3 regions of the Ruegeria sp. CDSA079 genome follow, and region 1 is predicted to be linked to each of the others. Evidence: riboswitches for the same ligand, from Rfam matches in the RefSeq annotation. Region 1 holds a riboswitch; each other region holds the start of a gene.
The links. A riboswitch is a leader RNA that binds a small molecule or an ion and turns the genes downstream of it on or off. The one in region 1 is predicted to bind cobalamin.

Region 1 (7,142 bases):
GGGGTCAGTTTCATCGTGTTGGGCGATCAGGTCTACAAGGGCTATCCAGCCGATTTCGCCTTCTTCGGGCAGGGCTATGTCTGGTGGGTGATTTCCTTCGAATTCGTCCTTTTCGCCATCATTGCGGTGATCTACGCGGTCATCCTGCACATGACCAATTTCGGCCGCGCGGTCTATGCCATCGGAAACAATGCCACCGGGGCGCTGTTTTCGGGCATTCGGGTGGGCCGGGTGAAGTTCACCCTGTTCCTGCTGACGGGCCTGATGTCCGGGGTCGCCGCCGTCTGCCTAACATCCCGCCTCGGCTCGACCCGACCCTCCATCGCCTTCGGGTGGGAACTTGAGATCGTGACCATGGTCGTCCTTGGCGGGGTCAACATCCTCGGCGGCTCCGGCTCCATCCCCGGCGTAGTGATCGCTGCCTTTGTCATGGGGCTTGTGACTTTCGGACTTGGCTTGCTGAACGTGCCCGGTATCGTGATGTCGATTGTTATCGGGGCGTTGCTGATCACGGTCATCGCGCTGCCCCGGCTCTGGTCGATGTGGAGGGGCTGACATGGAAAAATACGCCTTCAAGATGAAGCTCACCCCGGGCTGCAGGGATGAATACAAAAAGCGCCACGATGAGATTTGGCCAGAGCTTGCCACGCTGCTGAAAGACGCGGGCGTGTCTGACTATTCGATCCATCTGGACGAAGAAACGAACATTCTTTTTGGCGTCCTTTGGCGCACCGACGACCACAAAATGGATGCCTTGCCCCGCAACGAGATCATGCAGCGATGGTGGGCGCATATGGCGGACATCATGGAAACCAAGCCCGACAACGAACCCGTGGCGGTGCCGCTGACGCCCGTCTTCCACATGCCATGACCCCCCGGCACGTCGCCGTCATCGACATCGGCAAGACCAACTCCAAGCTTGCGCTGGTCGATGCGACTGACATGTCCGAAGTGGAGGTGCTGACCCGGCCTAACATCGTTCTCGCCGCTCCACCCTATCCGCACTTCGATGTTGAGGCGATCTGGCACTTCCTTCTGGACGGGTTGGAGCAGTTTCAGAAGGCGCACGGCGTAGATGCCATTTCCATCACGACCCACGGGGCGTCTTGTGCCCTGATCGCGCCAGACGGCGCGCTTGCTGCCCCGATCCTCGACTATGAACACACAGGCCCTGATGATCTGGCCGCGGCGTACGACGCCATCCGCCCGGCCTTTGAGGAAACCGGATCGCCAAGGTTGCCGATGGGTCTGAATCTGGGTGCGCAGTTGCATTGGCAATTTGAGCAGGACCCCGCGCTTCGCGAACGCACCGCCGCCATTGTTACCTATCCGCAGTACTGGGGACATCGCCTGACAGGAGTGCCGGCCAGCGACGTGTCGTCCCTTGGTTGTCACACGGATCTGTGGAAACCGTCCAAGGCGCACTATTCTTCGTTGGTCGAACGGTTGGGCATATCTGAAAAAATGGCGCCCGCACGCAAATCTGCGGAGGTTCTCGGACCCGTGTTGCCGCAGGTCGCATCGCAAACCGGCCTGCGCTTTGACACGCTGGTGCACTGCGGCATCCACGATTCAAACGCATCGCTTTTGCCTCATGTACTGACCCGAACCGGGCCGTTTTCCGTCGTTTCGACCGGGACATGGGTCATTGCCATGACCATCGGCGGCGAAGAAGTAACTCTGGAACCTTCGCGCGACACGCTTCTTAACGTCAACGCACTGGGTGCCCCGGTACCCTCCGCCCGTTTCATGGGGGGACGCGAGTTCGAGTTAGCGATGAACGGTCAAACCACTCAATGTGCAGAGCAATTCCTTGACCTGGTCGCGAAAGACGGCCCCATGCTCTTGCCCGCAATGGTCCCGGACAGCGGACCGTTTCAGGGGCAAAAACACAGCTGGATGGGGTCAGAGCCTTTGCCCGGAACCCAGGAACGCGCGGCGGCGGTGAGTTTTTACCTCGGATTGATGACCGCGGAATGCCTGTCGCTGACCGGACACAAGGGCCCTATTATCGTCGAAGGTCCATTTGCCAGGAACAAAGGCTTCGCCAGTATGCTCGCCGCGGCGACAAACTGCAGGGTCGACGCGACCGTCACCGCAACAGGAACGAGCCAGGGAGCCGCCCTCTTGGCAACAGGCGCACTCCCCGAGCGCGCGGCCTTCGACGTCGAAACCTATTTTCACAAGACCGACGTGAGCTACCAACGTTACGCGAACAGTTGGCACAGAGCCGCAAAAGCAGGCCTGGAACCACGCCCATAGGATACCCTAAAAACCTGCACGGAACTCCGATAGCAGACATTGGGGACCAGCGTGAAACTGAACGGAATGGGCTCGATGCCGCTGTTCTCTGCGGTGCGCCCTGACTGGCTGAAAGAGCACTAACCGGTCATTGCGATGTGAACTGGCTACTGCGGTTGCATTCGGCAGCGACAAGCCCCAATCCCGACATTCACAAGCCAGTTTGCAGTTTCCGATTTGCGCTGCAGAGATACCTCTGAGGGGGCCATGGCTGGATGCGGATTTGCATTATCTTGAGGGCAACGTAGCCCTCTCCAAGAAAAACCTGAGTGAGAGTCAAACGGACAAAAACCGCCAGTATCGTGGGGCACGCACAGGTCAATGTCGCTCTGGGGATGGCAAAGGATACTCGGTCTTGAACAATCGCAAGACCGGGCGGCCCTTTGCCACCAATAACAACCGGCGTTCAGTGCCCGATCCGGTTTTGCGGGACGACCTCATACCCAGGTTCTTCAGGCTCATCATCCAGCATTTCGGGTGGAAATCCCGGCGCGCGGATGTCCAGGCCGGTGGCCTCTTCCAATCGTTTGATGATGTTTGGCGACAACTCGCGTTCGCCATACCTTGCGATGGCGTCCTCGAAGATCTTGATCATGACCGGGTTCATCTCAAGCGGCACACCGGCGCGGTCCGCGACCTCCTGAAACAGACCTATATCCTTTTTCACCAAATCCATTGTGAACGAAATATCGCGGGATCCATTCAGGATGACCTGGCTTTCGGTTTCATGCACAAAGGACGTGCCGGAAGAGATTTTGATGGCCTCGTAGGTCGTGCCCAGATCCATACCTGCTGCCTTGGCAGTCACCAGTGCTTCGGCACAGGTGATCAGATTGGCTGTGGCCAGATAGTTGGTCAGCACCTTCAGAACCGAGGCAGAGCCCAGTTCACCGGTATGCAAAACACGCCGCCCCATGGTGGTCAGAAACGGTAGAATCCGTTCGAATGTTTCGCGGTCACATCCCGCGAAGATCGAGATATTGCCAGTGGCTGCCCGATGACATCCGCCTGAAACCGGGCAATCCACCGCCGCGCCACCGCGTTCGATTACCTCAGCGCCAAGACGCTTGACCTCGGCTTCGTCGGTGGTCGACATCTCCATCCAGATCTTGCCGGGGCCAACCTCGGGCAGCATCTCCTGCATCACGGCGTCCGAGGCTGCAGGCGACGGCAGGCAGGTGATGACCGCATCACAGTCCCGCATCAACTGAGCCGGACCCTCTGCTGCCTTTGCGCCTTGGGCGACAAACTCGGTCACCAGATCCGCGTTCAGATCATGCACCGTCAGATCAATACCATTTCGCAGCAAGGATCCTGACAGCTTGCCGCCGACATTTCCCAACCCGATAAATCCAACTTTCATATGTCGCCTCTCCCTGTTGGCATGTGCCCGTCATGCGATCACGGATTTATGCGACCATTCATGCCGCCCAACGACAACCGCAGGTCGCTTTTCGCACCCTTCCCCAGATGTTACGCGTAACGCGCTTGACAAGCGGGTCAGCGGTGCCGCATGTCCCTTTCGTTGGTGTCTGCAACAGCAGATGAAAAGGGAATGCGTCAACGGGTTGTCCGCCAAACGCAGCCGCCCCCGCGACCGTGACCGGAGAGGGTGCCCAATGCCACTGGCCAAGGCCGGGAAGGCGGGACATCCGACAGAGGACCCTGACGAACCGGGCCTCTGACATCCGCAAGCCGGGAGACCTGCCAGCACCCGAAGTTGAAACCGGGCGGGGTGTTCCGGTGTCGGGTCCATGTTGCAACACGTGGCCCGCTTGAAACCCCGTCCCCCGCGAAGAGGATTTGGGGGGATGAGAGATACGACTGAGACCGCACCGGTCGAGCTGCTGGTCTGTACGACCTGCCGCCGCGGTCAGGCTGTTGAGGATGATGCGCAGCGCCCCGGCACATTGCTGCACCAGGCCTTGGAACAGGCCGAATTGCCCGACGGCATTACCCTGAAACCTGTCGAGTGCCTTTCGAATTGTGATCAGGGCTGTTCCATAGTGCTGCGCGGTGGCCCGGATCGCTGGACCTTTGTTTATGAGAACCTGAATGAGGTTGATCATGTCGATGTCATCATCGACGGCGTCACAAAGTATCTGGCCACCCAAGACGGCTTGGTCAAATGGCGCGAGCGCCCCGAACATTTCCGCAAAAACTGCGCCTCGCGCATTCCCCCGATTGGAGCCTGACATGTCGAACCTTGAAAAACTGCCCGTCACCGTGATCACCGGATTTCTGGGCTCGGGCAAGACGACGCTGGTCAAACACCTGATGCAGAACCCACAGGGCAAGCGTCTGGCCGTGGTCGTCAACGAGTTCGGCGATGTGGGTGTCGATGGCGACATCCTGAAATCCTGTGCCATCCCGGACTGTCCGGCGGAAAACATCATGGAACTGGCAAACGGCTGCATCTGCTGCACCGTGGCCGACGATTTCATCCCAACCATCGAAGCTCTGATGGCGCTGGAGCCGCGCCCTGAGCATATCCTGATCGAAACCTCGGGCCTCGCTCTGCCCAAACCGTTGCTCAAAGCCTTCGACTGGCCCGATATTCGCTCGAAAATCACCGTGGATGGCGTGATCGCTCTGGCCGATGCCGAAGCCGTCGCCGCCGGTCGGTTTGCGCCGAATGTCGAAGCCGTGGATGCTCAGCGCATGGCCGACGACTCGATCGACCACGAAACGCCACTGTCCGAAGTGTTCGAGGATCAGATTTCCTGCGCCGACATCATCCTGCTGACGAAACCCGATCTGGCGGGCCCCGAGGGCGTGGCCAAGGCCAAAGAAGTCATCGCCGCCGAAGCGCCGCGCCCCCTGCCCGTGGTTGAGGTTGCCGAAGGCGTTGTGGATGTCCGCGTCGTGCTGGGTCTGGAATCCGCTGCCGAGGATGACATGGATGCCCGCCCGTCGCATCACGACGGTCACCATGATCACGAACACGACGATTTTGAAAGCATCATCGTCGAACTGCCAGAACAGACCGACCCGGCCGCGCTGGTCACCAATATCGAACGCTTGGCGACCGAGTTGAACATCTTGCGCGTCAAGGGTTACGCTGCCGTCCAAGGCAAACCCATGCGCCTTCTCGTTCAAGCCGTCGGTGCGCGCGTTCGTCACCAGTATGACCGTCCGTGGGAACCGGGTGAAGAGCGCCGCTCGCGTCTGGTGGTCATTGCCGAGCATGACGACATCAAAGAGGCTGAAATCCGCGAGATCCTCGCGGGCGTCACCGAGGCCGCCGAGTAACCCATGCACGTCGTCTTCCGCGAAAGCCATGGGCTCGAGGAAACCGAGACCCCAACCGATCTGGGCCAAAGCCCGGCGGATCTGGTTGTCTTGTCCTTCTCGGACAGTGACCTCGGCGCTTTCGCGGCGGGATGGCATCGCGGTGGCGGGTCCGAGGGGCGGATGCCGACGCTTCGACTGGCCAACCTGACGGCGCTCAAGCACCCACTGTCCGTCGACACCTATGTCGAGCAGACGCTGGACTGCGCCAAGGGTATTCTGATCCGCTTGATTGGCGGCGTGCCTTACTGGTCGTACGGCTTGCAGCAGGTTCTGGCACTGGCGCAGGCCAAAGGCATCGCGCTAGCCGTGCTGCCAGCGGATGGGCGCGAGGATACGCGGCTGGATGACTATTCCACCCTGCCCGTTTCAACCCTGCGCCGTCTGGCCCATCTGTGCGACACTGGTGGTGAGGTCGCGGCGCAAGCCGCATTGGCACAGATGGCCTTGGCAGCCGGGCTTTATGCCGGGCCGGTGATGGGCGCGAAGACCCTGCCCGAATGCGGGGCATGGTGCCCGGATCGCGGCGTGATTCCAGCGGACACTGCGTTCGAAGGGGACGCGAAACGTATCGTCGTCACGTTTTATCGCGCCTATCTGACGTCGGCCGACACCGCCCCTGTCGCAGCTCTGATCCGCAGCTTGCGCGCGCGCGGGTTCGCGGCAGTGGGCCTGTACGCGCCGTCCCTCAAGGCACCTGCAGCAGCCGATTGGTTGCGCGAGACTCTTGGGACGTTGACCCCCGCTGCGATCATCAACGCCACGTCTTTTTCCGGCAAAGGTGCGTCGGGCACTTCCCCGCTGGACGCCGCCAACGTGCCGGTATTTCAGATCGCTCTGGCCACCTCGCGCCGCAAAGCCTGGGCTGAGGCGGAACGAGGCCTCTCGCCCGCTGACCTGGCAATGCATGTTGTATTGCCCGAGGTAGACGGACGAATTTCGGCGGGCATCGCCTCGTTCAAGGAACCAGGCAAACGCGACCCACATCTGGAATATTCCCGCTTCGCCCACCGGGCCGAGGCGGAACGGATCGAAGCCATCATCGACCGGGTGTCAGGCTGGCTGAGTCTGAGCGACAAACCGAAGGCGGATCAGATCCCTGCGCTGGTGCTGTCGACCTATCCCGGCAAAGACTGGCAGATGGCCCATGCCGTGGGCCTGGACGCACTGGCCTCTGCCGAGGCAATGCTGTTCGATCTTCAGAGCGAAGGCTATGAAACCGCACCAGCGGAACCAATTTCCGAGACGTTGCCAGACGCCCGGATTTCCTGGCCGCTGGAAGGGTATTTGGACGCTTTGGCCAAACTGCCGGAACAATTGCAAACCGACCTTCAAACGGTTTGGGGCAATTGCGAAGACGATCCCGCCTTCGATGATGGCGCGTTTCACTTCACAGCCCTGCGCCGGGGCAAAGCTCTGGTCGCGCTGCAACCAGAACGCGGAACGCCCGAACTCCGCGATGACGACTACCACGACCTGTCACGCACGCCGCGCCACAGCTATGTCGCGTTTTACTTGTGGCTGCGCAAAGGTCTGGGCGCAGATGCGCT
Region 2 (7,142 bases), on a different contig from region 1:
CGACTTCGTCTTCCAGCAGGGTCACTTCAAAACCGTCCATCGCGGCTTGCAGCGCGCAGATCGGATCAACTTCGGTGACTTTCACACGGGCACCCGCGCCGCGCAGCGAAGCGGCCGAACCTTTGCCCACATCGCCGTAACCGCAAACCACGGCAACCTTACCGGCCATCATGGTGTCGGTGGCGCGGCGGATACCATCGACCAGCGATTCCTTACAGCCGTATTTGTTGTCGAATTTCGACTTGGTGACGCTGTCGTTCACGTTGATCGCCGGGAAGGGCAGTTGACCGTCCTTAACCAGCTGATACAGGCGGTTCACGCCAGTAGTTGTTTCCTCGGACACGCCCTGAATCTGGTCACGCATCTTGGTGAACCAGCCCGGAGACGCGGCCATACGCTTGGCGATCTGCTTTTTGATCACCTCTTCTTCTTCCGACCCGGGTACAGGGATAATGTCTTCGCCCGCTTCCGCGCGGGCACCCAGCAGGATGTACAGCGTCGCGTCGCCGCCATCATCCAGGATCATGTTTGGCCCGTCTGCGAACAGGAAGGATTTGTCCAGATAATCCCAATGCTCTTCCAGCGTCTGGCCTTTGATGGCGAAGACAGGAATGCCAGCCTCGGCAATTGCTGCCGCCGCGTGGTCCTGGGTCGAGAAGATGTTGCACGATGCCCAGCGCACATCCGCGCCCAGCGCAACCAGCGTTTCGATCAGAACAGCTGTCTGGATTGTCATGTGCAGCGATCCAACGATGCGTGCACCAGACAAAGGCTTGCTTTCGCCGTATTCCGCACGCAGGGACATCAGGCCCGGCATTTCGGTTTCAGCAATATCCAATTCCTTGCGACCGAACCCGGCCAGTGAAATGTCCTTAACGATATAGTCCCCGGCCATCAGGCGCTCCATTTTTCCGGTTAAACTCAGTCCCGGCTGCCACTAGCATTCCTTGGGGCAGGTGGCAATGTCGATGACTTCAGATCGAAGGGTATAGGCCGCTGTCAGCTTGGGGTGCCTTCAATTTTTACTTTTGGTATCGCTTCGAAAAAATCTGTGCCGACGGCAACAATACAACTAATGCCGTTCGCATTGGTGACCAGTACGGTATAACTTCCGGTTTCTTTTGAGGTCCAGACCTCCATCACCGAATGCGCGCCGCGCGTTTTTTGCAGACCGCCAAAGGCCAATTCCTCGGCGTAGTTTTCCTGCAATTTGGCGATAATATCGTCGCGCTCTGCGCAATTCTTGGCAAAGGCGGGCGGGGCTGTAGCAGCCATACCAAAGGTCAATGCAAGGGCGAACAAACGTTTGAACATGACAAACTCCTTTCATTTCGCGTTTCGCTTGTGAGAGGAGCACACCGGGAGAAGCATGTGCCCCCCTCGGTTTTTATGTCGGGATCGGATGATGTTGTTTCAAAGCACGAATGCTCAAGAAAACGTTGGCAGCAAGTGATCCTGACAGGTAGATCATACCATAAAATTACGATTTTAATGTGTTCGACTTCACAAGGCATGGCAAAATGGCAACACAACCCCGAGCATGGCAGAGGATGCTGTCAGGCCGCAGGCTGGACCTGTTGGACCCAACCCCGGTCGATATCGAGATCGAAGATATCGCGCATGGGCTGGCCTTTGTGGCCCGCTGGAACGGGCAGACAAACGGTGAATTCGCCTATTCCGTAGCCGAACATTCTCTGCTGGTTGAAGAGATTTTTGGCCGCATCGCCCCCAAAGCCCCCGCTAAATGGCGATTGGCAGCCCTGTTACATGACGCACCGGAATATGTGATCGGCGATATGATCTCACCCGTCAAATCCGCTGTAGGCCCGGACTATGGCGCTCTGGATGACCGGTTGGCGGCGGCGATCCATATCCGCTTCGGGTTGCCTGCTGAAGTGCCGAAGACGATCAAACGACAGATCAAGAAAGCCGACAAGATCAGCGCCTGGATGGAGGCCACCCAAATCGCGGGATTCTCTGAGCCAGAGGCGACCAAGTTCTTCGGTCGCCCGGATAAGGCGGTGATGGAGGGGTTGAGGATTACGCTGCGTACGCCGGTCAAGGTGCGAGAGGCGTATATGGAACGACATGCGGCGTTGATAGCTTTTCTATAGAAAACCAATTTCAACCAATGTCCGGATTGCACCCAAGCTACCGAGATGATGCGGGGTAACGATTGACTGTGTTGACGATGTTGCGAGGTGATTTCATCAATACCGTCTAGGGTGATCTGTGGCACGAAGAGCACCACAGATCGTCAATTTCACGCCTAAGTGGCTGCGTTATGCAAACGGTTGGTGAACACGCCTTTGTCGGTCAGATCACGCAAGCTTTTCGCACCCGCCAGAGCTGCCAGATCGGCCAACGGTTCGATCAGAATGACTAGCAGATACGCCACGCCAAAGCTGGTTACAGCCGTAAGGTTCTCGCTGCCGAAGCCTTGACCGTAAATCGCCCAGAAAGCCACCCAAGCCACAACACCACCCTGATAGACCGCTGACATCTTTAGTACGTCCAAGTACCGCAGATCGACATATGCAGTCGTCGATGGAATAACTTTCTTTGCCAGCGCGTCCACTGCAAAGAGCGGGAACAGCAGAGTGGAGATGTTCACAAAATACATTGGCAAATCAGTTGGGGCGAAAAGAAAACCCTGGATCGCCAAACCGCCTGCAAGACCGAGGGCCGCAGGCCCGGAACCAAGCAGCAAAAACAGTGTCGTACCAAGGATTATGTGCACTTCGGAGATTCCAACAGCGAAGTGTGGCAAGATTTCAAAGAAGATGAACACCCCAAAAGCGGCAATGACAGACCGAACGCCAAATGAGACGGCGGAGTGGGTTTGGAGATCATCATTGATCACTTTCAAGGAATAGCCCGCAGCGGCAGCAGCCGTCCCATAGGCGAGGGCCATTTTCGCGCCGTCAACGACGCCAGGTTCGATATGCATAGTAGAGTTCCTTTCGCGTCCACCCGACGCAGAAAAAGGGCCAGAGAATTCCGGCGGTTGCGTAAAGATGGTTGGTATCCTGACTCGTAGCCTTGAAAACTATGACTACTTACAGTTGCGGGGGCAGTCCGGGCTTTTACCCGGTTCCCAATTAAGACCTCCTCTCGAAGGTCACCATCGTCGCTACACTACACAAGCTAAGGTTCGGAGCAAGGCTTGATTGCGGCGCTTAGGCATTTGCCAGCGGCAGATGAAGCGGAAATTAGGTTGGTGAATATGAAAATCCGCTTTGCCCCGCAAAGCAGACTTAATCCGTGACCTCAGAGCAGAATCTTGGTTCAGATTGAAACCAATTCGCCACTCGTCACCGCGGGCTTCGCTTCGCCAAAATACGCTGCAAAGTCCGGCGATGCATGTTCAGCCGGCGTGCGGTCTCCGACACGTTCCGGTCACACAGTTCGTAGACCCGCTGAATATGCTCCCAGCGCACGCGATCCGCACTCATGGGGTTTTCCGGCGGTGGCGGCAGTTCGTCGCCCTTGGCCAGCAGCGCATTGGTGATGTCGGTGGCATCGGCGGGTTTGGACAGATAATCGGTTGCACCGATCTTGACGGCCGCTACGGCAGTGGCAATCGCGCCATATCCGGTCAGAACAACAACCCGGCTGTCGGGGCGCTTTTCCCGCAGCACTTCGACAACATCCAACCCGTTGCCGTCTTCCAGCCGCAAATCCACAACCGCGTAAGCGGGCGGGCGGGCGGTAGAAATGGCGCGGCCTGCGGCAACGGAACCGGCGGTTTCAACTTCGAATCCGCGCTTTTCCATCGCCTTGGCCAGACGTCTCAGAAACGGCTCGTCATCATCTACCAAAAGCAGGGACTTGTCAGGGCCGATATCAAGCTGAGAACTGTCTGCCATATGTTAGGTCTTTCCGTTATTTCATGCCTTTGGCTTGGGTATGAGTAATAGCAGCGCAGGAACAAAGGTCAAACAACCTTGTCACGATGCGGCCTGATCAAGAAAGCACCCAACCTTGTCCGCCATCTGCTCGGCCGTGTCATCGCGCTTGAAAAACTCAAGAAAACCGTGCTCGGGCGTAACCAGATAGGTGAAGGTGGAATGATCGACCAAATAAAACTCGTCGCTTTTGTCATGGGCCTTGTAATAGGTCTTGTAGGCTTTGCTGGCTGCTTTCACCTGCTCGGGTGAGCCGGTCAGCGCGATGGTTTTGCCGCCGAGGTTGAATGCATAGTCGGCCATCACTTCGGGCGTGTCGCGATCCGGATCAATTGAGATGAACAGCGGCGTCACCGATTGCCCGCGTTCAGCCAGAATATCGACGGCCTCGGCGTTGCGCGACATGTCGAAAGGGCAGACATCGGGGCAGAACGTATAACCGAAATAAACCAGCGTCGGTTCAGTGATCACGTCTGCGTCAGTGACCGTCTCACCCTTGCCATTGACCAGCTCAAAGGGTCCGCCGATTGTTGCGGTTCCTCCGGCGATCTGGCTGGACCGGCACTGCGCGAACTGATCGCCAGAGCCGCCACCACGCGTCAGAAGCCACATGGCCCCAAGGCCAATTACCAGTACAACAGCTGCAAGAATTGCGTATAGACGGGTCATTTCAGTTTTCCGGTCGCAAGGGGGTTGTTGATCGCTTCGGCCGGGACACCTATCAAGATGATCAGCCTTTGCAACAGGACATAAAGAACCAATGGCAGAATCCAATCAGACTTTTTGGCGCGGCCAGGAACGGAGCAGCTGGATTCGCCTGCGCACCCTGATCCTGTTGCGATGGGTGGCCATCATCGGCCAGTTCACTGCCATCACCGTTGCCCAGCAATATTATGACGTGCAGCTGCATCTGGGCCTGTGCTATCTGGCCATCGGCATTTCGGTCATGAGCAATTTTACGGCCATTTTGTTGTTCCCGCAGAACAAGCGCCTGACCGAGTTTGAAAATTTCCTGATGGTCCTGTTTGATCTGCTGCAGCTGTCGATACTGCTGTATCTGACGGGGGGCTTGAACAATCCGTTTGCGCTGCTTCTGTTGGGGCCAGTTACAATTTCTGCCAATGTCATGAGCACCCGGTCGACCCTGATCGTTGGGGCTGTGGCGATTGTTCTGACCACGCTGCTGGCCGAGTTTCACCTGCCACTGCGCACCAATCTGGGGCTGGTTCTGGATATTCCGGATATTCTGCTGTTCGGCAATTGGGCCGCAATCGTCATCGCTATCGTTTTTATCGGAGCCTACTCCCACCGCGTCAGCTCTGAGGTTCAGTCCATGTCCGAAGCATTGGCTGCAACGCATATGGCGTTGGCGCGCGAACAGAAGCTGACCGACCTGGGCGGCGTTGTTGCCGCCGCCGCGCATGAGTTGGGCACTCCGTTGGCAACCATAAAACTGACCAGCGCGGAATTGATCGAAGAACTGGATGATCGCCCGGATCTGATAGAAGATGCCGCGCTGATCCGAGAGCAGGCCGACCGCTGCCGCGATATTCTGCGTGATATGGGACGGGCCGGTAAAGATGACCTGCACTTGCGGCAGGCGCCACTGTCGACCGTGGTGAACGAAGCCGCCGAACCGCATGTGGGACGTGGCAAAGAGGTTCATTTCTCGGAAGGTCCGGTGCAGGACGGGGATGTGCAGCAGCCTTCGATCCTGCGAAAACCCGAAATCATTCACGGGTTGCGCAATCTGATCCAGAACGCTGTGGATTTTGCGCGGGCCAATGTCTGGGTCGAGGCCGAATGGACCGACAGCAGGATCACCGTCAGCATCATGGACGACGGGCGTGGATATCCGTCGCATATGATCGGACGCATCGGTGATCCCTTTATGCGGCGCAGGCGGGCGGAAACGGATCAGAAAACCCGCCCTGAATACGAAGGTATGGGCCTTGGCCTGTTCATCGCCAAAACCTTGCTGGAGCGCAGCGGAGCCGAATTGGAATTCGCCAATGGCTCGGACCCCTATCAACACCTGACCGACGACCCGGACCGCAAAGGCGCCATCGTCAAAGTGTCGTGGCCGCGCAACCTGATTGATGCACAAAAGGGCGATACCCCAGTTCCATCGGGTTCAAACAAGCGCATTCAGGTGTGAGTTAAGAGACCATTAACCAATCTTACCCATAGTCCAATCGGGCTTGGGTCTGCTTTGGGGAATTTGATGGCCGATTGGATCATTCTGGCCGCGATCAGCGTTGTATCAGGTTGCTTTGCGGTTCAATGGCTCTTGCCGCGCCGTACGCTGCGGGACCAGACCTTTGGCCTTTTTTCTAACACCTCTTTGTTCGACGCGGTGTTCCTGTTCGACGGAGAGCGATTGATCAGTCATTCCGACATTGCTCTGGCCGGTTTCGAACATGTAGGAAACTGGACAGATCTGCGCCGATTGCTGCAAAGGGATTTCCCATCCTTTCCTGAAATTCCAGACAAAGTGCGCGATGAAGGCTTTATCGTGGTCTCACCGATAGATTGCACCGTTGAGCGTGATGTGATTTGCGAGTGGATTGATGGAATTGTCCGTGTGCGTCTGCGTGAAGCGGCCAAGACCAAACCCGTGGGATCAGAAGCGTCGATAGATCCCACCCGGCTGGCGATGGATCAAGCCCCGTATCCGGTGTGGTTGCTGGACCGAAACAAACGGGTGCAATGGTGTAATGCTGCCTATGTCACACTTGCCCGCAGGGCGCGCGATCAGGACACTGACCTGACCGATCCTTTGTTCCCGGCCCTCGTTGAGGAACGATCCATTGGGAAAACCAGAGTATCGATCGATCTCGCTGACAGTAGCACCAAGCTGTGGTTCGATCTGACTCAGGTAGAGAACGAGGCTGGTCACTTGTGTTACGCTGTCGACATCAACGCCATTGTCGAAGCAGAAACAGCCCAGCGCAAATTCGTTCAGACCATGACCAAGACGTTTGCGCAGCTTTCGATCGGTCTGGCCATCTTTGACCGCAATCGACAACTTGCACTTTTCAACCCCGCTTTGATCGACCTGACCACCTTGCCCCCCGATTTCCTTAGTTGTCGCCCAAGCCTGAGCGGCTTTTTTGACCGTCTTCGGGATCAACACATGATGCCGGAACCCAAGAACTATCGCAGTTGGCGACGTCAGATGAATGACCTTCTCGAGGCGGCAGAAGACGGTAACTACCATGAAACTTGGTCTCT
Region 3 (7,142 bases), on a different contig from region 1:
GACGCCATGCATAGCTATTTCAGCTTCTGCCTGCCAGATCGCGGGCTGGCTCTGGCTGCCGCTGCTCAGGCCTCTGCAGTGCGCCCTTTCTTGCACGGTTCCGCGTTGGAAGAGTTACCGCTTCTGTCAGCCGTTGCACCGGCCAAAAGCGGCGGACGCGCTGGCCCCCGACATTATACAAATGTACCGGCGGGACAAATATGCCTGCGCCATGTTGCTGACCTGTATCCGTATAGCAATGAGTTGCGGGCGATCCAGATCAATGGTGCAGAATTGCTGGATTGGCTTGAAATGTCGGCAAGCGTGTTCAACCAGCTTGCGCCCGATTTCGAAACGGATCTGATCAACCCCGAGCGGGCCGGATATAATTTCGACGTCATCTTTGGACTGACCTATCAAATCGATCTGTCGCAACCTGCACGTTTCGACGTCGAAGGACGGGTGATCGACCCAGACAACAGGCGGGTTCGTGATCTGCAAATTGGTGGCCAATCCGTTCCTCCCACACAAAGGCTTGTACTGGCTTGCAACAATTATCGCACCAGCGGAGGGGGGCATTTTCCTGCGGCATCCGCAGCCCGGCATATCAATCTGCCGCCTCTCGATATCAAGGACCTGGTGCGGGATTATCTGTCTGATCGCCTTCCTCCCGATCCAATAACGCGGCACCCCTATCCGTTTACATTGGCAGCCCAAGCGGGCACAAAAACCGTACTTCGAACAGGGCCGGGTGCCCTTAAACACATTGATGAATTGCTCAAGTTCGATCCCAAGGTGCTCAGCCCCGATGACACAGGATTCGAGCGTATCCATCTGACGTTCTGACGGGTTGTCTTTTTCCTCTGCCTTCCCTATATCCAGAGTCGAGAGGTTGGCGCGGGCGAGCGCCTCGCCAACCTGGTCAGGTCCGGAAGGAAGCAGCCACAACGAGCCCCGCTTGGGTCGATGTCCAACCTCTCACTTCATGAACGTTAGCCGCAGGAGGGCTTTATGATTGTAACAAAAACCCTTCGGGCAGTACGGTTCTGATCTCACAATACCAGCCGACTGCCTGAACACATGACCCGGGGATGCGCGATCGCCATCCGTTGGGATTGCTGTTTCTGACAACAGGCAGACCAATGCATTCTTCTCTTTCGGACCTGGGATGGTCCTCTCATTTTGCCGCGCAACACGCGGCTCATCCTTCGTGCACGCCTTTTCGCATCGCTTCTGTTCATCGGGACCGCCTAATCGGGCTGAACCCAGAGGGCGAATTTCCACTGCTGACCCCTGATCAATCGACCGGTAGCTATGCCGTCGGAGACTGGGTTCTCACTGACAACGACAAACGCGTTCACCATCTGCTCGACCGGCGCAGCCTACTGCAACGACGAGCTGCAGGTACAGGTGCTGCAACGCAACTGATCGCAGCCAATGTCGATGTGCTGTTCATCGTCAGTTCGTGCAACGCAGATTTCAACCCGCCCCGGCTAGAGCGTTATCTGGCGCTTGCGCATCAAGCAGGATGTTACCCAGTCATTGTCCTGACAAAGGCTGACAAATCTAATGACCCCAAGCGTTTCTCAGGACAGGTGCAGGCCCTGGACCCGTATCTGACAGTTCTGGCAATCAACGCACTGGACCCAGCGGAAATTGAAACGGTTCTGTCCTGGTGTCCTAAAGGCCAGACGGGCGCGCTGGTTGGGTCGTCAGGTGTTGGCAAGACGACACTGTCCAACGCCTTGACCGATCAAGATCTTGCCACGTCAGGTATTCGAGAGGACGACGCTCGCGGTCGGCACACAACTACGGCACGCGCATTACATCGGATGCGCAACGGCGGCTGGCTGATCGACACGCCTGGAATGCGCGCTTTGCGCTTGCTGGACGCTCAGGACGGTATCGACGAAGTTTTTTCAGACCTCACCGAACTTGGCCTGAACTGCCGCTTTTCAGATTGTCAGCACGACTCCGAGCCAGGCTGCGCGGTACAGCAGGCAATCAACCAAGGCGTGCTTGATCCTGCCCGCTTGGATCGTTGGCGAAAACTTCGGCGCGAAGATCAGCGCAACTCGGAAACTGTCGCCCAATCCCGGGCGCGGGACAAAGCGTTTGGTAAGATGGTGCGGGGTGTCATGCAGGAACAAAAACTGCGCAAAGGGCGATAGCTGGAAGGTGTACGTCAATTCGTGTGCCGCGCCTGGTCAAGCGATCAGGCGCGGCCATACTGCCGCATTGCGCCGGGCAAATGCTCCGATATGGCCAATCTCCGGCAATCCGAAATCATCAGACCTAAGCAGGTGCCGCTTAGCCTCGGTGCCATAAAGGTCGGCAAGCCGCCAGACCGCTTCTGGCGGGACCATCTGGTCGTCTTCGAAAGTGAACAAGTCCACGGGTGTACGAGAGCCGTCCCAACGCGTCTCCGGAAGGTATTGTCCGATTTCAGGCACATAACTCAAAGGTGCCGTGCACCATTTGCGCCATTGCCAGTAGACCGAGGCCGGCAAGTCCGCGCCAAACCCGATTGCCTTTCCCGGCAGATAGCCCAGCGCTTTTACCAGCAATGGCGCGTGCCCATACCAGAACACACCGGCCAATCCTCGATAAGGCCACGGGTGATCACTCAGGGTCACTAGCCCCGAACACACGGAAATCATTCGATCGATCAGATCAATATCCGGCTGAACCGGCCCCAGCATCGCACCTATCGAATGACCAATGGTCCACTGCTGCGCATCAGGATAGCGCCTGCGCATTTCCGCCCGCGCCGCTGGCATGTCGATCAAAGCCCAATCCGCCATTGTCGCACGTGCATCCTTCATACGGCCGGTCAGAGAATGCCCAAAATCCCGGTAGTCATATGTCAGGCACGCCATGCCTCGCTCTGCAGCCAGCCAACGTGCGAAGTGGCGATAATAGTCGCGCGGCACGCCTGTTGCGCTGTTCAGAACAACCACGGTCTCGGGTTCTGTGATCAGTCGGTACAGCCGCGCTGATAGGGTCGTCGACCCGGACGGAAAGAGGAAATCTTCGGTCAAAACCGCCTGCTCTGTGTCCAACATGATCCCTGACCCTGCGCTGAAAATTTACTTGCTTACCTTCAATGGTGAAGACTCTACGCGGGAACTTTCCACCCATCCAGCATGACCAAACGTCGGGCGAAAAGATCAGCTTGACTCGGCACCGGGTCAGACGCTAGCGGTTGTGTGATGGTTCCTGTCCCCCACAAGGGGTCGGGATGAAAAGGGAACACGGTGCGGTTCAGCCTGGTCATTCGGGTGCAAACCAAATCCGCGACTGCCCCCGCAACTGTAAGCGGTGAGCGATGCCAAAACACCACTGGCCCCCAGGGCTGGGAAGGTCGGCAAAGCCAAGACCCGCAAGTCAGGAGACCTGCCATCGGAATTGAAACCGAAACTCGGGCGGGGTGTCCGGGCAGGTCCTGACTGCACTTTGCCGTCCCACCTGACCCGATCTTCCTGTCCAACACGCGCGGAGGGCGCAGGATGATCTGGAAGACAAAGACACATGAATACAGCGCAACGGTATGTCAGCGGACAGGCAAAACCTGCCCCGCCTTGGCGCGACTTGCGCGCTCGGTTTCCGAGGCTATGACTCAGGCCACAGCGGCCACAGGCGACGAATTCGAGTTTGATGGCGGCAGTGAATTGGCGCATTGCGCGGAAGGGTGCCACGCAACCATTCGAGCTCAATCAGACAGAATTCGCATCTTTTGCGGCACACAGTCTGAAGTTCAGCCCGAGGACCTGAACGCGTACGCCGATCTGATCTTTGGGAATACGTTCACCACCTTGCCATCCGGCCTCATTGCAGACCCACCCTGCGCGATGATCGAGGTTATAACGCTGCGGCCCCGCAAACCCGTGCACGCGCCTGAACATCTTTCGGCCTAAGACTACACGACCTGAGTCTGAAATTCCCGTGCCGCCCAGGCCAGTTGGGCATCTGTTTCCACTGCACAGGGACGCAACACCCGCAAACGCTCAAGGGCCTTGTCTGCCCGCTCGCCGCATTCGACCATCAGCCTCAGGACAACCATCCCCGACCTGCCGCAGCCGCCCCGACAATGCACCAGCACCCGGCCTCCTCCAGCCAGGGCGTGCCGGGCGGCGGCGCTGACGCCGGGCCATGCCTCTTCAACTGCTGCAGTAGGTGCACCAAAGTCTTCGATCGGCAGATGCACCCATCGGCTCGCGCGGCTTTGGATATCGCTGCCGAAATCCTGCGCCCCATGCTGAAGCAGCTCGACATCCGTTGTCATTGAAACAACAAGCCCCGGCTTCCATGCCGCAATCGTTTCAAGATCACCCCCGTAATCACCACCGCGTCCGGGCATCGACGTCAGGGCAAGCGTTCCCCCTGCGACTTGCAAAGCATAGATAACCAGCTGCGACATGAACCTGTGTCCTCCACCCAGAACTCGTTACAAATATGAGTCTTTAAATCTGTTGGAACAGCTTAGTGCGAAACCGGCCGGTTTCTAAATCAAAAATCATCGCGCCATGCTGTGGACGTAAACGACAGCGGCCACTACGCTGTGCCGAAGCCCCGAATCCGACCGAGAAAACATGACCGACACTCCCAGCCCCGCCTATCAGGTTCTCGCCCGCAAATATCGCCCGGAAACCTTTGCCGATCTGGTGGGCCAGGATGCCATGGTGCGCACCCTGAAAAACGCATTCGAAGCGGACCGGATTGCGCAGGCTTTCATCATGACCGGCATTCGCGGCACCGGTAAAACCACCACCGCGCGGATCATCGCCAAGGGTATGAACTGCATCGGTCCCGACGGCGCTGGCAGCCCAACGACCGAACCTTGCGGCCAATGCGAACATTGCGTGGCGATCATGGAAGGCCGCCATGTCGATGTGATGGAGATGGACGCCGCCAGCCGAACCGGTGTGAACGACATCCGCGAGATCATCGACAGTGTCCGCTATCGCGCCGCCAGCGCACGTTACAAAATCTACATTATCGACGAGGTTCACATGCTCTCGACCAGCGCCTTCAACGCGCTGCTCAAGACGCTTGAGGAACCGCCTGAACATGTGAAATTCATCTTCGCAACCACCGAAATCCGCAAAGTGCCTGTCACGGTTCTGTCCCGCTGTCAGCGCTTTGATTTGCGCCGGATCGAACCAGAGGACATGATCGGCCTTCTGCAAAAGATCGCGGCTGCCGAAAACGCTCAGATCGCCGAAGATGCTCTGGCGCTGATCACCCGCGCAGCAGAAGGATCGGCAAGGGATGCAACCTCGCTGCTGGATCAGGCAATTTCGCATGGGGCGGGTGAAACCACGGCCGAACAGGTCCGCGCAATGCTGGGACTTGCGGACCGTGGCCGCGTTCTGGACCTGATGGACATGATCCTGCGTGGCGATGCCGCTGGCGCGCTGACGGAACTGAGCGGACAATACGCAGAAGGCGCAGACCCGTTGGCCGTCTTGCGCGATCTGGCCGAAATCACGCATTGGGTGTCCGTCGTAAAGATCACGCCCGACGCCGCCGAAGACCCGACTGTTTCGCCGGATGAACGGAGCCGTGGCCAGCACATGGCAGAGGCCCTGCCGATGCGTGTCCTGACCCGAATGTGGCAGATGCTGCTGAAGGCGCTAGAAGAAGTCTCTGCCGCGCCCAATGCCATGATGGCCGCTGAGATGGCCGTTATCCGCCTGACCCATGTGGCCGATCTGCCCAGCCCTGAAGAATTAATCAAACGGTTGCAGGATGCCCCGCCACCTCCGGCTGGTGGACCTGGTGGCGGCGCTTCGGTGTCTCGGCAGGGCGCAGTGCCTTTACAGGCCAGCGCGGCCGCGGCACCTGCATACGCAGCGCCCCCACGCGGCCCAATCGGCGCGCCCGTTGCCGCATTGGCACAGGATGTCCAGACGGCCCTGGCCCGGTATCCGACCTTTGAGCATGTGGTCGAACTGATCCGTGCCAACCGCGACGTGAAGCTTCTGGTCGAAGTGGAAAACGGCGTGCGGCTGGTGTCTTATCAACCCGGTCGGATCGAATTCACCCCTGCCGCGCAGGCACCGGCCGACCTTGCGCCCCGGTTGGGTTCTGCCCTGCAACGCTGGACCGGAAACCGGTGGGCTGTGTCGATAGTCTCGAACGGGGATGCACCGACAATTGCGGAAATACGGGACGAGGCCGAGCTAGCCCTGAAAGCCGAAGCCGAACAACACCCTCTGGTTCAGGCTGTGCTTGCTCAATTTCCCAAGGCAAAGATCACAAAAATCGAGACGCCAGAGCAACGCGCTGCCCAAGTCGAAACCGAAGCGCTTCCCGAAGTCGAAGATGAATGGGACCCGTTCGAGGAAGACTGACCCAAAAGCGCTCGATCCCGTGTCGCAAACGAAGCAGATTGACACTTCAAACGATTACACCCTTCCATGATGTTAGGGAGGGATTGCATGCGAACGTCACCACTGCACCCACGTTTCGGATTGGTCGTTCACGACCTGGATCTGCGCGACGTCACCAAACAGCGTTATTTTCCGGAAATTCGGCAAGCGTTCGAAACCCATTCTGCGCTCTTGTTTCCTGCGCAATCGATATCTGACGCGGATCACATGCGCCTTGCCGAACTTTTTGGGCCATTGGAAAACCGGGAAGCCATGGCAGCGGGTCGCGATATTGAGTTTCAGCTTCCCGAGCTGACAAACAAGACTAAGGATGGACTGAGTGCGAGAGACGATTTGCGCCTGTTGGACTTGCAGGCCAACATGTTGTGGCACACGGACAGCACGTTCCTGCCGACGCCAGCGCTGATCAACATGCTAACTGCGAAAGTCGTACCTCCATCCGGCGGTGAAACAGAACTCGCGTCGACGCGTGCCGCTTGGGCGGATATGCCAGATCATCTGAAATCCGCCCTCAAGGATGCCATCATCTGGCATCGGTTGTCACATTCCCGATCAAAGATTTCAGCCGACCTCGCTGCGCTGCCGAAAATGACGCGATGGCCGGATCGCCCATGGCGCGCAATCTGGCCAAATCCAGTGACCGGAGAAGAAGCTTTGTTCATCGCCTCGCACGCCTTTGCCATCGAAGGAATGGGGCATGAAGAAAGCCAGATCCTGCTGGACGAAGCCATCGCGTTCTGCACGCAGCCCGAATATGTCTATTCGCAC

Region 2: it holds a riboswitch for cobalamin, as region 1 does, so the genes downstream of both, AC2FJZ_RS13535 (energy-coupling factor ABC transporter permease) here and AC2FJZ_RS01800 (DUF1636 family protein) in region 1, are expected to answer to the same signal.
Region 3: it holds a riboswitch for cobalamin, as region 1 does, so the genes downstream of both, AC2FJZ_RS14620 (hypothetical protein) here and AC2FJZ_RS01800 (DUF1636 family protein) in region 1, are expected to answer to the same signal.

What each region holds. Positions count from the first base shown of each region.
Region 1 is NZ_JBXWQF010000001.1:365,414-372,555, reverse strand. Features, by position in the region: gene AC2FJZ_RS01820 (ABC transporter permease) at 1-555, shown strand, start outside; gene rhaM (L-rhamnose mutarotase) at 557-871, shown strand; gene AC2FJZ_RS01810 (FGGY-family carbohydrate kinase) at 868-2,262, shown strand; gene AC2FJZ_RS01805 (NAD(P)-dependent oxidoreductase) at 2,708-3,664, opposite strand; cobalamin riboswitch at 3,811-4,027, shown strand; gene AC2FJZ_RS01800 (DUF1636 family protein) at 4,113-4,496, shown strand; gene cobW (cobalamin biosynthesis protein CobW) at 4,498-5,553, shown strand; gene cobN (cobaltochelatase subunit CobN) at 5,557-7,142, shown strand, end outside.
Region 2 is NZ_JBXWQF010000011.1:121,477-128,618, reverse strand. Features, by position in the region: gene ahcY (adenosylhomocysteinase) at 1-895, opposite strand, end outside; gene AC2FJZ_RS13545 (hypothetical protein) at 1,000-1,314, opposite strand; gene AC2FJZ_RS13540 (HD domain-containing protein) at 1,521-2,114, shown strand; gene AC2FJZ_RS13535 (energy-coupling factor ABC transporter permease) at 2,270-2,950, opposite strand; cobalamin riboswitch at 3,003-3,144, opposite strand; gene AC2FJZ_RS13530 (ActR/PrrA/RegA family redox response regulator transcription factor) at 3,315-3,869, opposite strand; gene AC2FJZ_RS13525 (SCO family protein) at 3,951-4,577, opposite strand; gene regB (sensor histidine kinase RegB) at 4,669-6,066, shown strand; gene AC2FJZ_RS13515 (PAS-domain containing protein) at 6,133-7,142, shown strand, end outside.
Region 3 is NZ_JBXWQF010000013.1:55,293-62,434, reverse strand. Features, by position in the region: gene AC2FJZ_RS14640 (bifunctional 2',3'-cyclic-nucleotide 2'-phosphodiesterase/3'-nucleotidase) at 1-825, shown strand, start outside; RNA gene ffs (signal recognition particle sRNA small type) at 865-963, shown strand; gene rsgA (ribosome small subunit-dependent GTPase A) at 1,122-2,150, shown strand; gene AC2FJZ_RS14625 (alpha/beta hydrolase family protein) at 2,187-3,044, opposite strand; cobalamin riboswitch at 3,176-3,397, shown strand; gene AC2FJZ_RS14620 (hypothetical protein) at 3,489-3,896, shown strand; gene AC2FJZ_RS14615 (protein-tyrosine phosphatase family protein) at 3,899-4,399, opposite strand; gene AC2FJZ_RS14610 (DNA polymerase III subunit gamma/tau) at 4,572-6,335, shown strand; gene AC2FJZ_RS14605 (TauD/TfdA dioxygenase family protein) at 6,423-7,142, shown strand, end outside.